Regions from separate parts of the Arthrobacter gyeryongensis genome, predicted to be linked through region 2. Evidence: riboswitches for the same ligand, from Rfam matches in the RefSeq annotation. Region 2 holds a riboswitch; each other region holds the start of a gene.

Region 1 (3,433 bases), on a different contig from region 2:
GGTCACGCCAGCGGAACTCGAAGCGGGCCTTGGACAGGGCATCGTCGCGTTCGTGGGCGCCGGGGTGTCCCTTCGCAAGGTCAGCTGCGTGGGCGGCGATTTTGTAGGTGATCACGCCTGTCTTGACGTCGTCCTTGTTTGGCAGGCCCAAGTGTTCCTTCGGGGTGACGTAGCAGAGCATCGCGGTTCCGTAGCGCGCGATCTCCGTGGCGCCGATAGCCGAGGTGATGTGGTCGTAGCCCGGAGCAACGTCGGTCACGAGCGGGCCGAGGGTGTAGAACGGTGCGCCGTCGCACAGCTCCTGCTGCCGCTCGACGTTCTCGCGGACGAGGTGGAACGGGATGTGCCCGGGGCCCTCCACCATGACCTGCACGTCGTACTTCCACGCCCGCTTCGTGAGCTCGGCGAGCGTGTCGAGCTCGGCGAACTGCGCGGCGTCGTTGGCGTCCGCCGTCGCTCCCGGACGCAAGCCGTCACCAAGCGAGAACGCGACGTCGTACTTGGCGAAGATTTCGCAGAGTTCGTCGAAGTGGGTGTAGAGGAAGTTTTCCTCGTGGTGCGCCAGGCACCAGCCGGCCATGATGGAGCCGCCACGGGAAACGATACCCGTCACGCGGTTCGCGGTGAGTGGCACGTACCGCAGCAACACGCCAGCGTGGATGGTCATGTAGTCCACGCCCTGCTCGCACTGTTCAATGACGGTGTCGCGGAAGATCTCCCAATTGAGCTTGTTGGCTTCGCCGTTGACCTTCTCGAGGGCCTGGTAGATGGGCACGGTGCCGATCGGCACGGGGGAGTTGCGGATGATCCATTCGCGGGTGGTGTGGATGTCGTCGCCCGTGGACAGGTCCATCACCGTGTCGGCGCCCCATTGCGTTGCCCACTGCAACTTGTCCACTTCTTCGGCGATGGAACTGGTGACAGCCGAGTTGCCGATATTGGCATTGATCTTCACGAGGAACGCCTTGCCGATGATCATCGGTTCGGATTCGGGGTGGTTGATGTTGTTGGGGATGATCGCCCGGCCGGCGGCGACCTCGCTGCGGACGAGTTCCACATCGCAGTTTTCGCGAAGTGCAACGAACTGCATTTCGGGCGTCACGATGCCCTGCTTGGCGTAGTGCATCTGTGTCACGGTCTTGCCGTCGACGGCGCGGCGGGGCACCGGCTGTGCGCCCTTCCACTCTGCTGAGGCGGCGCCGCGGCGCACGGCCGACTTGCCGTCGTCGAGCAAGTTCCGTTCGCGGCCGCTGTAGGCCTCGGTATCGCCACGGGCTTCGATCCACTCGCTCCGGAACGGCTCGAGGCCCACCACGGGATCACTCCCGGGCCCTGCGGTGCGGTACACCTGGAAAGGCGTGTTGGCCTCGCCGTTGGGGGACGGCTCCAGGGCGATTTCAGTCACCGGAACCCGGATTCCCGTCTCGGCATCCTCGCGGAACGTGAGGGAATGCGACTTGAGGGATTGTGTCACTTCTTGGCCCGATCCGTTTTGGATAGGGCTCAGCTGTGCTTCTTTGGTGCTCAAAGGATTACTCACTTCCTTCGCCGGCATTACCCGGACAGGTTCAACGGTCGCAGGCTGCGTCAGCCTGATCTCAGCCCTTGCAAGGGCCCCCGTGTGGTCGTAGACGAAGCTACCACAGCCGAGAGTTCCTGAGATAGATGTGACGGGGCCGGCGACGGCGCGGGAACTAGGGTGGAATCATGGCGGAAATCATTGAATTCAGCGGCACCGTCCTCACCGGGCCGGAGGAGGAACGGCGCGGCCTCTGGTCGGTGGACGGACGGTTGACCTTTCTGCGGCCTGCTGACGCACCGGACGTCGTCCTGGCCGGATGGGTGCTGCCGGGCCTTGTCGACGCACACTGCCACGTTGGCTTGGGCAAGGGCGGGCCCGTCGACGACGAGACTGCGCGCCTGCAGGCGACGGCGGACCGGGACGCCGGGACGCTCTTGATCCGCGACGCCGGATCCGCAAGCGACACGCGCTGGCTGCAGCAGCGGGGGGACATGCCCAGGATTATCCGCGCGGGCAGGCACATCGCGAGGCAACGCCGGTACATCCCGGGACTGGCCGAAGAAGTCGAGCCCGAGGATCTCGTGGAGGCCGTGCGCAAGCAGGCGCGGTCCGGAGACGGCTGGGTCAAGATCGTCGGGGACTGGATCGACCGCTCGGCAGGCGATCTCGGCCCATCCTTTCCGGCCGCCATCGTCAAGGACGCCGTCGCCGCGGCACACGACGAGGGAGCCAGGGTAACTGCCCATTGCTTCGCTGAAGGGACTATCGACGCCATGCTCGACGCCGGCATCGACTGCATCGAGCACGCCACCGGCCTCTTGCCGCACCATATTCCCCGGCTGCTGGACCAGGATGTGCCGATTGTCCCCACCCTCATCAACATTGCGACCTTTCCGGACATCGCGAAGCAGGCGGAAGCGAAGTTCCCGCGCTACGCCGCCCACATGACCAGGCTTTGGGAGCGCAGGCATGAACGCGTAGCCGAGGCATTCGACGCCGGAGTGCGTGTGTACGCCGGAACCGACGCCGGCAGCGTCATCAAGCACGGCCGGATCGGCGAGGAAATCCTTGAATTGCATCGCGCGGGCCTTCCGGCGGCCGCCGCCCTCGATGCCGCCTGCTGGTCCGCACGCGAGTGGCTGGGTGCCGACGGCATCAGCGACGGTGCCAGTGCCGACGTCGTGCTCTACGCAAACGATCCCCGCGCGTCCCTTGAGGTGGTGCTGGATCCGCGATGCATCGTGCTGAGGGGACATATTTCAGGGAACGCCGGGCATTAGGAATAAATTGAAGCTTCAAGTAATTTAGATAGATAAGAGGTAGCCGAAGGGCGGCGCCACAAAAAGCCGGGAGTTTCACATGACCATCGCATCCAGCCAGGATCTCCTTCCTGCCGAACTCACCATGGGTACTGTCATGCTCAAGGTGGGGGACATGAAGCTCATGGGCGACTACTACCAGCGGGCGCTGGGGCTGGACGTGGTCGCCGAACAGGATGGCGGGCTCTACTTCGGCAGGCTCGGCAAGCCGTTGGTGCACCTCGCGCCGGCCTCCGGGCTCCAGATTCCGGGTCGCGGGGAGGCCGGACTTTTCCATACGGCTTTGCTCTTCGAAGACCAATCCTCGCTCGCCGCAACTGTCGCCTCGGCCGCGCAATACGAGCCCCACGCTTTCGTCGGCAGCGCGGACCACCTGGTCAGCGAGGCCTTCTACTTCACCGACCCTGAGGGTAACGGCATTGAGCTCTACTACGACAAACCCCGCGAAGGCTGGGAGTGGAACGGCAGTTCGGTCGTCATGGACAGCCTGCCGCTCCCGCCGCAGCGCTACCTCCAGCAATACCTGAGCGAAGCCGCGGTGGCGGGCCAGCACGGGGCCGGCGCCGGCGTCGGGCATGTCCACCTCCAGGTG
Region 2 (3,433 bases):
TGGCGCCGGACCTGGTGGGACGCCTCGAGAAGTGGACCTCGGATCAGGACATTTTCTCGGCATGGCGTGTGGACGAACAGATCCACAAGGCATTGGAGCGCAAGGTCTTCCTGCCCTCCGGTGGTTCGCTCGTGATCGACCGCACCGAGGCCATGACGGTTGTTGACGTCAACACCGGGAAGTTCACCGGCAGCGGTGGCAACCTCGAGGAAACCGTCACCAAGAACAACCTTGAGGCTGCCGAGGAAGTGGTCCGCCAGCTGCGCTTGCGCGACATCGGCGGAATCATCGTCATCGACTTCATCGACATGGTCCTGGAATCCAACCGCGATCTCGTGCTGCGCCGCTTGGTCGAGTGCCTCGGCCGGGACCGTACCAAGCACCAGGTAGCCGAGGTGACGTCGCTTGGATTGGTCCAGATGACCCGCAAGCGCATGGGCACCGGACTGCTGGAGGTCTTCGGCGAGCAGTGCGAAACGTGCGCCGGTCGCGGAATCGTCACGCACGATGAGCCTGTGGAGCACCGTCGGGCCAACGTGGTGGCCGCTGAACACCACCACCCGCGCACGGAGTCACAGCCGGCCGTCCGCCCCGAGCAGCGCAAGCGTCGCCGCGGCAGGGGCACCGGTCCGGGGACCACCGAGCTCCCGATCACTCCTCCAGTGCCGGTCCACAGCGTGGAATCCACTGATCCGAATCGCCAGGCAGCCACGCGCGCAGCCCTTGCCACCATCGCGGCTGCTGCCCACGCAGCCCACCTGCACGACGACGAGCTCCACCACGCGGCGGAATTGCTCGCCGACGGGCACGTAGCGGAAGCAACCCCGGCCCAGGCCCCCGCGGCCCCGGCCCAGCCTCCCGCGGCCCCGGTCCAGGCTCCTGCCGCTGCTTCGAGTGGCGAGGAACGTTCGAAGCCTGTGCTGCGATTCGGCGGTGAGGAAGTTGCGTTGCCCTTCGTCCACCACGAAGAGGAGCCAGCGAGTGGTGCACCTGCCATGAGCCTGGACCTGTTGGCACAAGCATTCGCAGGCCTCGGAGAAGCTCCGGACACCGCGACGACGGCAACTGAGGCCGAGGAAGCGCCCGCAGGGACCCCCGCCGCCGTTGCAAGCGGAGAATCCCCGGAAGCGGGTTCGCGTGGACGCCGAGGCCGCCGCAACCGCAGCGCCAGCCGGGCCCAGGGTGCCGCCAACGCCACCAACGTGGAGCACCACGAGGTTGCCGTGGCCGCCTCCGGTGGGGCCGCGCACGAGGCCAAGGCGGCGGACGCTGCTCCAGCCAAGTCGACGGCGGCAGCGGAACCGATCATCCTCGGGGTCGGCGTGCCCAAGTCCGAACTTTAGACGCAGTACCCTGTCCGAAGCCCCGGCCGTTTCCGCTCTTGTGGAAACCACCGGGGCTTCGGCGTTGCCAGCCAATTCACCGGACCACCGCTCAGCGCGGTTGCAAAGGGCGATTTCAGCGGGTGGGGTGTGATCCGGGTTAAGCTAGGGGACTGACACGGGGTGCCGCGCACCAAGCCGGCTGAGACCAGACCCGTTGAACCTGTCCGGTTAGCACCGGCGAAGGGATGTCTTGCATGACTGTTTCAGCGCAATCAGCCGTCTACCCGCTTAAGGCCATCCAGCGAGCTATCCCGAGGGTCCTCAGCATTGCCGGCTCGGATCCTTCGGGTGGTGCCGGGATCCAGGCAGACCTCAAGAGCATTGCGGCCAACGGAGGCTATGGCATGGCCGTGATTACGGCGCTCACGGTACAAAACACGCAGGGCGTCACTGCCGTCCATGTGCCTCCCGTCGAATTCCTGCGCCAGCAATTGGATGCCATTAGCGACGACATCACCGTCGATGCTGTCAAAATCGGCATGCTCGGGGACGCGGCCGTCATCCACGAGGTCCGTCGCTGGCTCGGCGAGGCGCGTCCCGCCGTCGTCGTGCTGGATCCGGTGATGATCGCGACCAGTGGCGACCGGCTCCTGGCGGAGTCCGCTGAAACCGCGCTGCGGGAACTCCTGCCCCTCGCTGACTTGGTGACCCCCAACCTTCCTGAATTGGCCATGCTGCTTGGCGAGCCTGTTGCCATTGACTGGGCATCGGCGTTGGAGCAAGGCAAACGCCTGGCTGCCGCCTGCGGAAACACCGTCCTGGTGAAGGGCGGCCATCTGCAGGGAGAGGCCTGCCCCGACGCCCTGGTCAACACCGAAGGAGTCCTCAGCCAGGACGTGGTGGAATTTGCCGGTCAACGCGTGGAGACCCGCAACAGCCATGGCACGGGATGCTCCCTATCCTCGGCGATGGCGACGGCCAAGGCGCGGCTCGGTGATTGGGAGTCCGCCCTGCGTGTAGTCAAGCCCTGGCTTCAGGAGGCGCTGACCCGGTCCGAGGTGCTGGAAGTCGGGAAGGGCAACGGGCCGATCCATCATTTCCACGCGCTCCAGCAGGACCTTCAACCGGGGGACTTTGCCGTCCGGATGTGGGACACCGCCCAAGCGGAACTTGCGGCCATTTATGGCCTGGACTTCATCCAGCACTTGCAAACCGGTGGCCTCAGCGAAGCGCAGTTCAGCTATTACCTGTCGCAGGATGCCATCTATCTCAACGGCTATTCCCGGGTCCTGGCACGGGCAAGCGCCCTCGCCCCGAGGGAAACCGAACAGCTGTTCTGGGCCCGCGGCTCGCAGATGTGCCTTGAGGTCGAGTCCGAGCTGCACCGGAATTGGCTCAGCGGACGCCAGGTGAGCGGAGAGCTTGGCCCAGTCACCAAGGCCTACGTGGACCACTTGCTGGCGGCTTCGGTATCGGGCAGCTATGCCGTGCTGCTGGCTGCCGTGCTTCCCTGCTACTGGTTGTACGCCGAAGTGGGACAGCAGCTCCACCTTGGCTATGTTCAGGCGGGAGCGTCGGACGAGCACCCTTACGCGGACTGGCTGCGCACTTACGCAGACGAGGCGTTCGCAGCGGCCACCCGCACGGCGATCGACATCACGGATGCCGCCGCGCAGGCCGCGTCGCCAACGGAGCGCGCCGCTATGATGGAGGCGTTTGCCCAATCCTGCCGTTATGAAACGGCGTTCTTCGATGCTCCAAGATTGCACGCCTGAGCCCGTTTTCTGGGGCGGAGGCACGGTAGCCAGGCCTATTTCCGCGGGCGCTGCAGCGTGTCGGCGTGAGGATCCGAGCTTTTCCCGGCCGGCAGGGTAAGGTGGACGGGCACGGTACCGGATGGCGACATAGCCAGTGTGTGGCAGCCATCACGTGGCAGCCTCCGGACCTGGCCTCATTTGCAGCCGAAGGCGAAACTAGCGTAATCTAGATCTTCGGTGCTTACGCCAACACTTGGGTTATGCCCCTAGAAACCGTTCATTTGGAACTTACCTTTCATTTGGAACTATTCGAGGGATGACTCATGGATTCCGTACCGGAGTCCACGGCGT
Region 3 (3,433 bases), on a different contig from region 2:
ACAACGCATTGACGATCTTGGTGCCGACAAAGCCTGCGCCGATGCTGACGCCAGTGCCGAGCAGCTTGATGAGGAGGTTCATTCCGGGACTCCTTGCGGGAGGAAACAGGACCGTCCCCAGCCTAACCCCACTTCAGGGCAGTTCCGGAGCAACGGTTGGGGACTGGCGCCTCAGCCGGAAGAACTCCTCCAAAGCTCCAGGCTTTGGACGGACGGGCACGATGTCGCGGTCCTCGGCCAGTATCGCTTCCACTGTGCCGAGGGCGACGAGCTCATCGAGCAGCGCCAACGTGGGCGGCATGAGCTTGAGGGTTCCGGCGGCTTCGGCATCCAGGATCCCGCGGACCGGCATCCACAAGGACGATGACGCTTCCGTTGTTTGGTGCCTTGGCTCGGCACCGGAAAGCGGGCAGGCAAGGTAGAAGTATGTGTCGAAGCGCTTGGGCTGGTCTGCCGGGGTGACCCAGTTGGCCCACGGGCGGAGGGTGGCGGCGTCGAGCTTCAGCCCGGCTTCTTCGAACACCTCGCGCTGCGCGGCCGCCAGCACCCGGCCGGCGTTGAACCGGGCCGAAGCGGGCTCGACGGCGATGCTGCTCCGGTGCCATGCGGCGGCGTGCTGCTCGACGACGTCGTCCTCGAAGTCCCAGCCGGAGCTGTCCGCCTGGTCCACTCGCCCTCCGGGGAAGACGACCATGCCCGCGGCGAAATCCATCGTGGTCACCCGGTGCTGGACGAACACCTCCAGGCCGCGCCCGGTATCCGCCGGAACCTCCGGGTCTGACTCAACCGTGTGAACGGGGGCCTCGCGGACCAGGATCACGCTCGCGGCGAGCCTAGGTTCGGCCACCGTGGTGCTGTTCGCTTCGCTAATGCCTGCCAAGACCGCTCCTTTGCCCGCTCTGCTGCGTCACATTCTGCTGGATCATTCTCCCAGTTTCTGCGCCCGCCCGCGCCAATCCGGGCCGGCTAGGGCTCGCCCGGCGAATGATCCAGCAGAATCCGTCGGTACGCGTGTTTGTGACCGTTCCGCATAGGCCGGCACAGCGCCCGCAACCCCGCCAAGGTGTAAACTGAACCACGCCCAAAAGGGTGGATTGATAACGACAGGGGAGCGCCGCCGTCGGGCTCGCAGCAATGCGGCACGAGGACGGGCGCTGAGAGTGCGGACAGCCGCAGACCCTCGAACCTGATCCGGCTAGTACCGGCGCAAGGGAGTCGAGTTCTCATAGTGTCCGGACCGGCGCGGCGGAAGCCGCTCGCAGGCAACCGGGAACACTTTCCCCTCCTGTTCCTCAGGAGGACAAAATGACTGGTATTTCTGCAAGGCCGGGCCTCACCAAGCCTGGTTACAACTGGCGCGTCGTGGACATCGTCGTGGCAGCGCTGATCTCGATCGCCGGCGGCGTGATCTTCTGGGCGTGGGACCAGATGGCTCTGGTTGCTACGCCTATGTCCGCCGGCTACCCGCCGCTGAGCGGCCTGATCGCCGGTGGTTGGATGATTCCGGCAGTGCTGGGCATGCTCATCGTCCGCAAGCCCGGTGCGGCAATTTTCTGCGAGACAGTGGCCGCCACCAGTGAGCTCATCATGGGTTCGCAGTACGGCACCACGGTCCTGATCTCGGGCCTGCTTCAGGGTCTCGGCGCGGAACTCATCTTCCTGGCCTTCATGTACAAGAAGTTCAACCTGCCGGTGTCCCTGCTGGCCGGTGCCGGCGCTGGCCTGTTCTGCGGTTTGAACGACTCCTTCCTGCCGTGGGGCTGGAACATCGCCTACGAACCGGTCGACAAGCTCGCGTACATCGTGTTCTGCACGATCTCCGGTGCCGTCATTGCCGGTGCCTTGTCCTGGATCGCGACCCGCGGCCTGGCCAAGACCGGTGTCCTGAGCGCGTTCGCGTCCCGCAAGGCCGCCTCGGAGCCCGTCTTTTCCTGATGCCCAGTCCTGATTCCGGCACACCTGCTGTGGTGCGACCCGCCGCCATTTCCGCGCAAGGCTGGGGCTGGCGGCACGCTGGCCGCACCACGCAGGCCATTCACGCCCTCGACCTGGACATCCGTCCAGGGGAGCGTGTGCTCCTGCTCGGCCCCTCGGGCGCGGGCAAGTCGACGCTCCTGCATGCCTTGGCAGGCGTGTTGGGCGAGGAAGGTGACGACGCCGACGAGACGGGCTCGCTGCTGGTGGACGGCGTTTCGCCGAAGGCCCAGCGGGGCCGTGCCGGACTCATGCAACAGGACCCCGAAACCCAGGTGGTGCTTTCCCGGCTGGGCGACGACGTCGCGTTCGGCGCCGAGAACCTTTGCGTGCCGCGGGAAGAGATCTGGAAGCGGGTCCATGAAGCGCTCGACGACGTCGGGCTGCTGCGTAGTGCCGGTGGCAGTGCGAGCGGCAACTTCGCGCTCGACCACCCGACGTCGGCCCTCTCGGGTGGGCAGAAGCAACGCCTTGCACTGGCCGGCATCCTGGCGATGCGGCCCGGCTTGATCCTCCTGGACGAGCCGACCGCCAACCTTGACCCGGCCGGCGTGTTGGAAGTGCGCGATGCCGTGGGCCGCTGCCTGGACAAGACCGGCGCTACCTTGGTGGTGGTGGAACACCGGGTATCGGTCTGGAAAGACCTCGTGGACCGGATCGTGGTGCTGCAGCCGGGCAGCTCCTCCTCCAAGGGAGGGTCGACGCCAGCGGTGCTCCTGGACGGCGATCCGGACACCGTTCTGGCGCAAGCGAGGGACATGCTCACTGCTGCGGGCGTCTGGGTGCCCGGTTACGTGCCGTCCACCCGGCCACGTTCGGGAACAGGCTCTGGCTCGGGGGCCGGCCCCGAGAGCGCTGGAGAGCTGCTGCTCGGCACGCAGGAGCTCGCGGTGTCCCGCGAACGGCCACGGCGCCGCGGGTTCAAGACCATCCCGCCCCTTCCTGTGCAGTCCGGACTCGACGCCGAAGTGCTCGCCGGGCAGGCCCTGACCATCACCGGTCCCAACGGCGCCGGAAAATCGACCTTCGCGTTGACCCTCGCGGGCTTGTTGGCGCCGGTGTCCGGCACGGTGACTGCAGCCGTCGGGCTTAGCGACGGCGCCGGTAATGACCCGTTCAAGTGGAAGGCCCAGCAGCTGATCTCCCGGATAGGGACCGTGTTCCAGGAGCCCGAGCACCAGTTCGTCACCGGCCGCGTGCTCGACGAGCTCATGTTCGGCCCTAAGCACCTTGGCCATGGCGAGGACCGGGTGGACGAGTTGCTGGAGCGGCTGCGCTTGGGGCATCTCGTCGACGCCAACCCGTACACGCTCTCCGGGGGCGAAAAGCGCCGGCTGTCCGTGGCGACGGTGCTCGCCGCGCACCCCCGGGTCCTGGTGCTGGACGAACCCACCTTCGGCCAGGATGCGAACACTTGGGCCGAGCTTGCGTCCTTCCTGTCCGAACTGCTCGACGCCGG
Region 4 (3,433 bases), on a different contig from region 2:
GCACCACGGAAAAGCAGCCCCGCTGAATGGAGGATGGCCAGTTGCCGGGGGTCCTTGGCGTCGAGGGTCCGCAAGTACGCTCCATAGCTCGTCCCCTCGGTCCAGGGCTTGCCGAGTGCCCCCGTTTGCCGCTTGAAATGGAGCAGCGAGCGCTCATCGGGGGCCGGCATGGTGCGCAAAATCCCCACTTTGCCGTCGAGCATCAGCTGGGCGGCGGCCATCCCGGTCATGAGCGAAATCTGGGCGTTCCAGTCCTCAACCGGCAGCGAGGGAGCTGCGACGATCCTGTACCCCCCGCCGTCGGGCAGTTGGACGATTTCCTGTTCGGGCATGTTCAGGCTTGCCCCGCCGCGGCGGCCCTCAAGTTCCACCCGCTTGAGTCCGACTTCCTTGAGCAGCTGCAGGACGGGATCAGCTGTTCCGGAATCGATCTCAGCCTGCACGCCCTTGTAGCTGAGTTTGGCGCGGCTCCGTACGCTTGCCCGCCGCACGGAGACGGTGCGGAACTCCGCCTCGGCATCGAGTTCGAAGTCCCACACGAACGCGCCGCACGTCTGGCCGGCCAACAGGCTTCCCGCATGCTCGCTGATGATCTCGGGGTGCAGCGGTATACGGCCGTCCGGGGCATAGTACGTTTGCCCGCGGTGGCGGGTCTCGGCGTCGAGCGCTCCTCCCGGGGGCACAAAGGAGGGCACATCGGAGATGGCGTAGAGAACCCTGTAACCACCGCCGGACCTGTCAATGAAGAGGGCCTGGTCGAGATCCGTGGAAGAAGCCGGGTCGATCGTGATGAACGGAACGTCCGTGAAGTCATGCGGCGGCAGGGTGTGTCCGGAAACCGCCGCTTCGGCGTCGCGCAGCGCTTCAGCGGGGTAACCTGCGGGCAGCTCGAGTTCAGTCCGCAGCGCCGCCAGCGCTTCCGCAAGCTGGTTCGACGTTTCACTAACGTTCGGGGCTATCCGCTGGTGTGACACGAAAGTCAGGGTAACTCCAAAATCTCGCGGCGTCTCGCTAGGCCGCCGCTGCGTCCAGGGCAGCCAGGAGCGCCTGGGCAGCTGCCGTCGGATCTTGCGCTTCGGTGATTGCCCGCACCACCACGATGCGGCTGGCGCCGGCCCTAACTACCTCTTCCACGTTGCCGAGATCGATCCCGCCGATCGCAAACCAGGGGAGCACGACGCCCCCGACGGTCTCTTCGTCTGCCTGCTTCACCGCGTTGGCAGCGTACTTCACCAGATCGAGCCCGACGGCGGAGCGTCCCGGCTTCGTGGGGGTGGCCCACACCGGCCCGACGCAGAAGTAGTCCAGGCCGCTGCGGCCAGGCGACGCGGCGATGGCGGCGTCAATCTGTTCCGGCGTGTGCGTGGAGAGGCCGATGATGGTGGGGTCGTGGAGCAATTTCCGGGCAGAGCGCAGCGGAATGTCCTTTTGGCCGATATGGAACACCGGCGCGCCGGAGAGGGATGCTACGTCCGCGCGGTCGTTGACTGCCCAGAGACGGCCGTGACGATGAGCCACGGATTGCAGGACCTCCAGGAGTTCGAGTTCTTCCGCCGCCTCAATCGTCTTGTCACGCAGCTGGATGATGTCCACGCCGCCCTCGAATGCGGCATCGACAAACTGCTCAAAATCACCCTTTTGTTTGCGGGCGTCAGTGCAGAGGTACAGGCGGGCGGTGGTGTGGACATCGTGCTGGGTCATGGAAACAGAGTAGTTCCTCTAAACTGGGCTGGTACCGCGGGAGCCGCGGCGGCAGTCACAATCGCCGCTCGGCTGAGAGGGCTTAAGCGCCGACCGCTTGACCTGATCCGGCTAGTACCGGCGTAGGGAAGGACTCCATGGACGAAGTAAACACCCAGCACGAACCCGTGCGCGCGGATGTCGCGGTGATCGGGGGCGGTGTCATTGGCCTCGGCATCGCGTGGGAAGCCCGCAGATCCGGCCGTTCGGTTGCCCTCGTCGATCCCGCACCGGCCAGCGGCGCTACGTTCGCGGCGGCGGGAATGCTGGCGCCGGTCAGCGAATTGCACTACCAGGAAGAGGACCTCCTGGAGCTAATGCTCGAATCGTCGGTATTGTGGCCGGACTTCGAACGGAATGTGACCGGCTCGAGCATCGGCCGCAGCACAGGTTACCGTACGACGCCGACCCTCGCCGTCGGCGCGGACGCTGCGGACCGCCGGGCGCTCGCCGATCTCCGGGATGTGCAGCTGGCCAACGGCCTGGTGGTGGAATCCGTGCGGTTGCGCGAGGCGCGGGAGCGTGAGCCGCTGCTGAGCCCGCAGATTTCCTGCGCCTTCGACATCCCGGGCGACCACCAAGTGGATCCACGCCGGCTTTCGGCCGCGATTCTGGGCGCGCTGGCAGACCACCAGCCCGGCGATTCCAGCTGGATTCCGGGGGCCGAGGACGGTTTTGCGGTCCACGACGCTGCGGCGGGACTCCTGTGGGAGGACGGGCGCGTCGTCGGGGCCGTGCTCGGCTCAGGAATCGAAGTGCTCGCCACGGAAACAGTGGTAGCCAACGGACTGGATGCCGCCCGCTTGGACGGCCTGCCGGATGGATTGTCACTCCCGTTGCGTCCGGTGTATGGCGACATACTGCGGTTGCGCGTCCCGGAGCACCTGCAACCCCTGGTCACCGCCACTGTCCGGGGAATGGTGCGCGGAGTGCCCGTCTATATCGTGCCCCGCGACGACGGGACGGTGGTGATCGGCGCGACGCAACGTGAAGACGGCTTGTCGGCGTCCGGGGGATCGGTCAACCCGGTATCAGCCGGTGGCGTGTACCAATTGCTCCGCGACGCCCAGGTACTTGTCCCGGCTGTGGCCGAACTGGAACTTCTGGAAGCAACTGCCCGAGCGCGCCCGGGCACTCCGGACAACGCACCGTTGCTGGGCCGCGTGGAAGGTCGCGAAAGAACCGTGCCGGGCCTCATCGTGGCCAGCGGCTTCTTCCGCCACGGCGTACTCCTCACTCCGGCAGCGGCGAAGATCTGCGTCGGACTCATGGACGGCACCGCGGATCCCCGGTGGAACAAATTCCGCCCGGACCGCTTCTCCCACCAGCTTTCAACGGTACCGGCCTCAACGGACGACCCATCGGCCGGTACCTTATATCCCCTTCCGAAGGACCACGCATGAACATCAAATTGAACGGCGCAGACCACACACTGAGCGACGACGCGTCTGTCACCACCCTCGTCAGCCACGTCACCGGACGTGTTGTGGACTCCAGCGGCCAGGCGGCTGACGGACGCAAGATCGGCGTCGCCGTCGCACGCAATTCCGAAGTGGTGCCACGCAGCCAGTGGGCTGCCACCGCGCTCGCAGAGGGCGACGAACTCGAAATCGTTACCGCAGTACAGGGAGGCTGAACCATGACCACAGCAAGCACACACGAAGCAAGCACCCGAACCGACGCCCTGGTGATC

Evidence for each region. A riboswitch is a leader RNA that binds a small molecule or an ion and turns the genes downstream of it on or off. The one in region 2 is predicted to bind thiamine pyrophosphate.
Region 1: it holds a riboswitch for thiamine pyrophosphate, as region 2 does, so the genes downstream of both, thiC (phosphomethylpyrimidine synthase ThiC) here and thiD (bifunctional hydroxymethylpyrimidine kinase/phosphomethylpyrimidine kinase) in region 2, are expected to answer to the same signal.
Region 3: it holds a riboswitch for thiamine pyrophosphate, as region 2 does, so the genes downstream of both, ABEA18_RS06505 (ECF transporter S component) here and thiD (bifunctional hydroxymethylpyrimidine kinase/phosphomethylpyrimidine kinase) in region 2, are expected to answer to the same signal.
Region 4: it holds a riboswitch for thiamine pyrophosphate, as region 2 does, so the genes downstream of both, thiO (glycine oxidase ThiO) here and thiD (bifunctional hydroxymethylpyrimidine kinase/phosphomethylpyrimidine kinase) in region 2, are expected to answer to the same signal.

What each region holds. Positions count from the first base shown of each region.
Region 1 is NZ_BAABKK010000017.1:111,879-115,311, forward strand. Features, by position in the region: gene thiC (phosphomethylpyrimidine synthase ThiC) at 1-1,528, opposite strand, end outside; TPP riboswitch at 1,524-1,631, opposite strand; gene ABEA18_RS13855 (amidohydrolase family protein) at 1,708-2,802, shown strand; gene ABEA18_RS13860 (VOC family protein) at 2,882-3,433, shown strand, end outside.
Region 2 is NZ_BAABKK010000022.1:53,184-56,616, forward strand. Features, by position in the region: gene ABEA18_RS15440 (Rne/Rng family ribonuclease) at 1-1,343, shown strand, start outside; TPP riboswitch at 1,492-1,588, shown strand; gene thiD (bifunctional hydroxymethylpyrimidine kinase/phosphomethylpyrimidine kinase) at 1,580-3,100, shown strand.
Region 3 is NZ_BAABKK010000009.1:127,270-130,702, reverse strand. Features, by position in the region: gene ABEA18_RS06515 (DUF4235 domain-containing protein) at 1-82, opposite strand, end outside; gene ABEA18_RS06510 (NUDIX hydrolase) at 134-880, opposite strand; TPP riboswitch at 1,096-1,231, shown strand; gene ABEA18_RS06505 (ECF transporter S component) at 1,306-1,935, shown strand; gene ABEA18_RS06500 (ABC transporter ATP-binding protein) at 1,935-3,433, shown strand, end outside.
Region 4 is NZ_BAABKK010000011.1:40,182-43,614, reverse strand. Features, by position in the region: gene ABEA18_RS09535 (RNB domain-containing ribonuclease) at 1-974, opposite strand, end outside; gene thiE (thiamine phosphate synthase) at 1,012-1,701, opposite strand; TPP riboswitch at 1,728-1,847, shown strand; gene thiO (glycine oxidase ThiO) at 1,839-3,143, shown strand; gene thiS (sulfur carrier protein ThiS) at 3,140-3,376, shown strand; gene ABEA18_RS09515 (thiazole synthase) at 3,380-3,433, shown strand, end outside.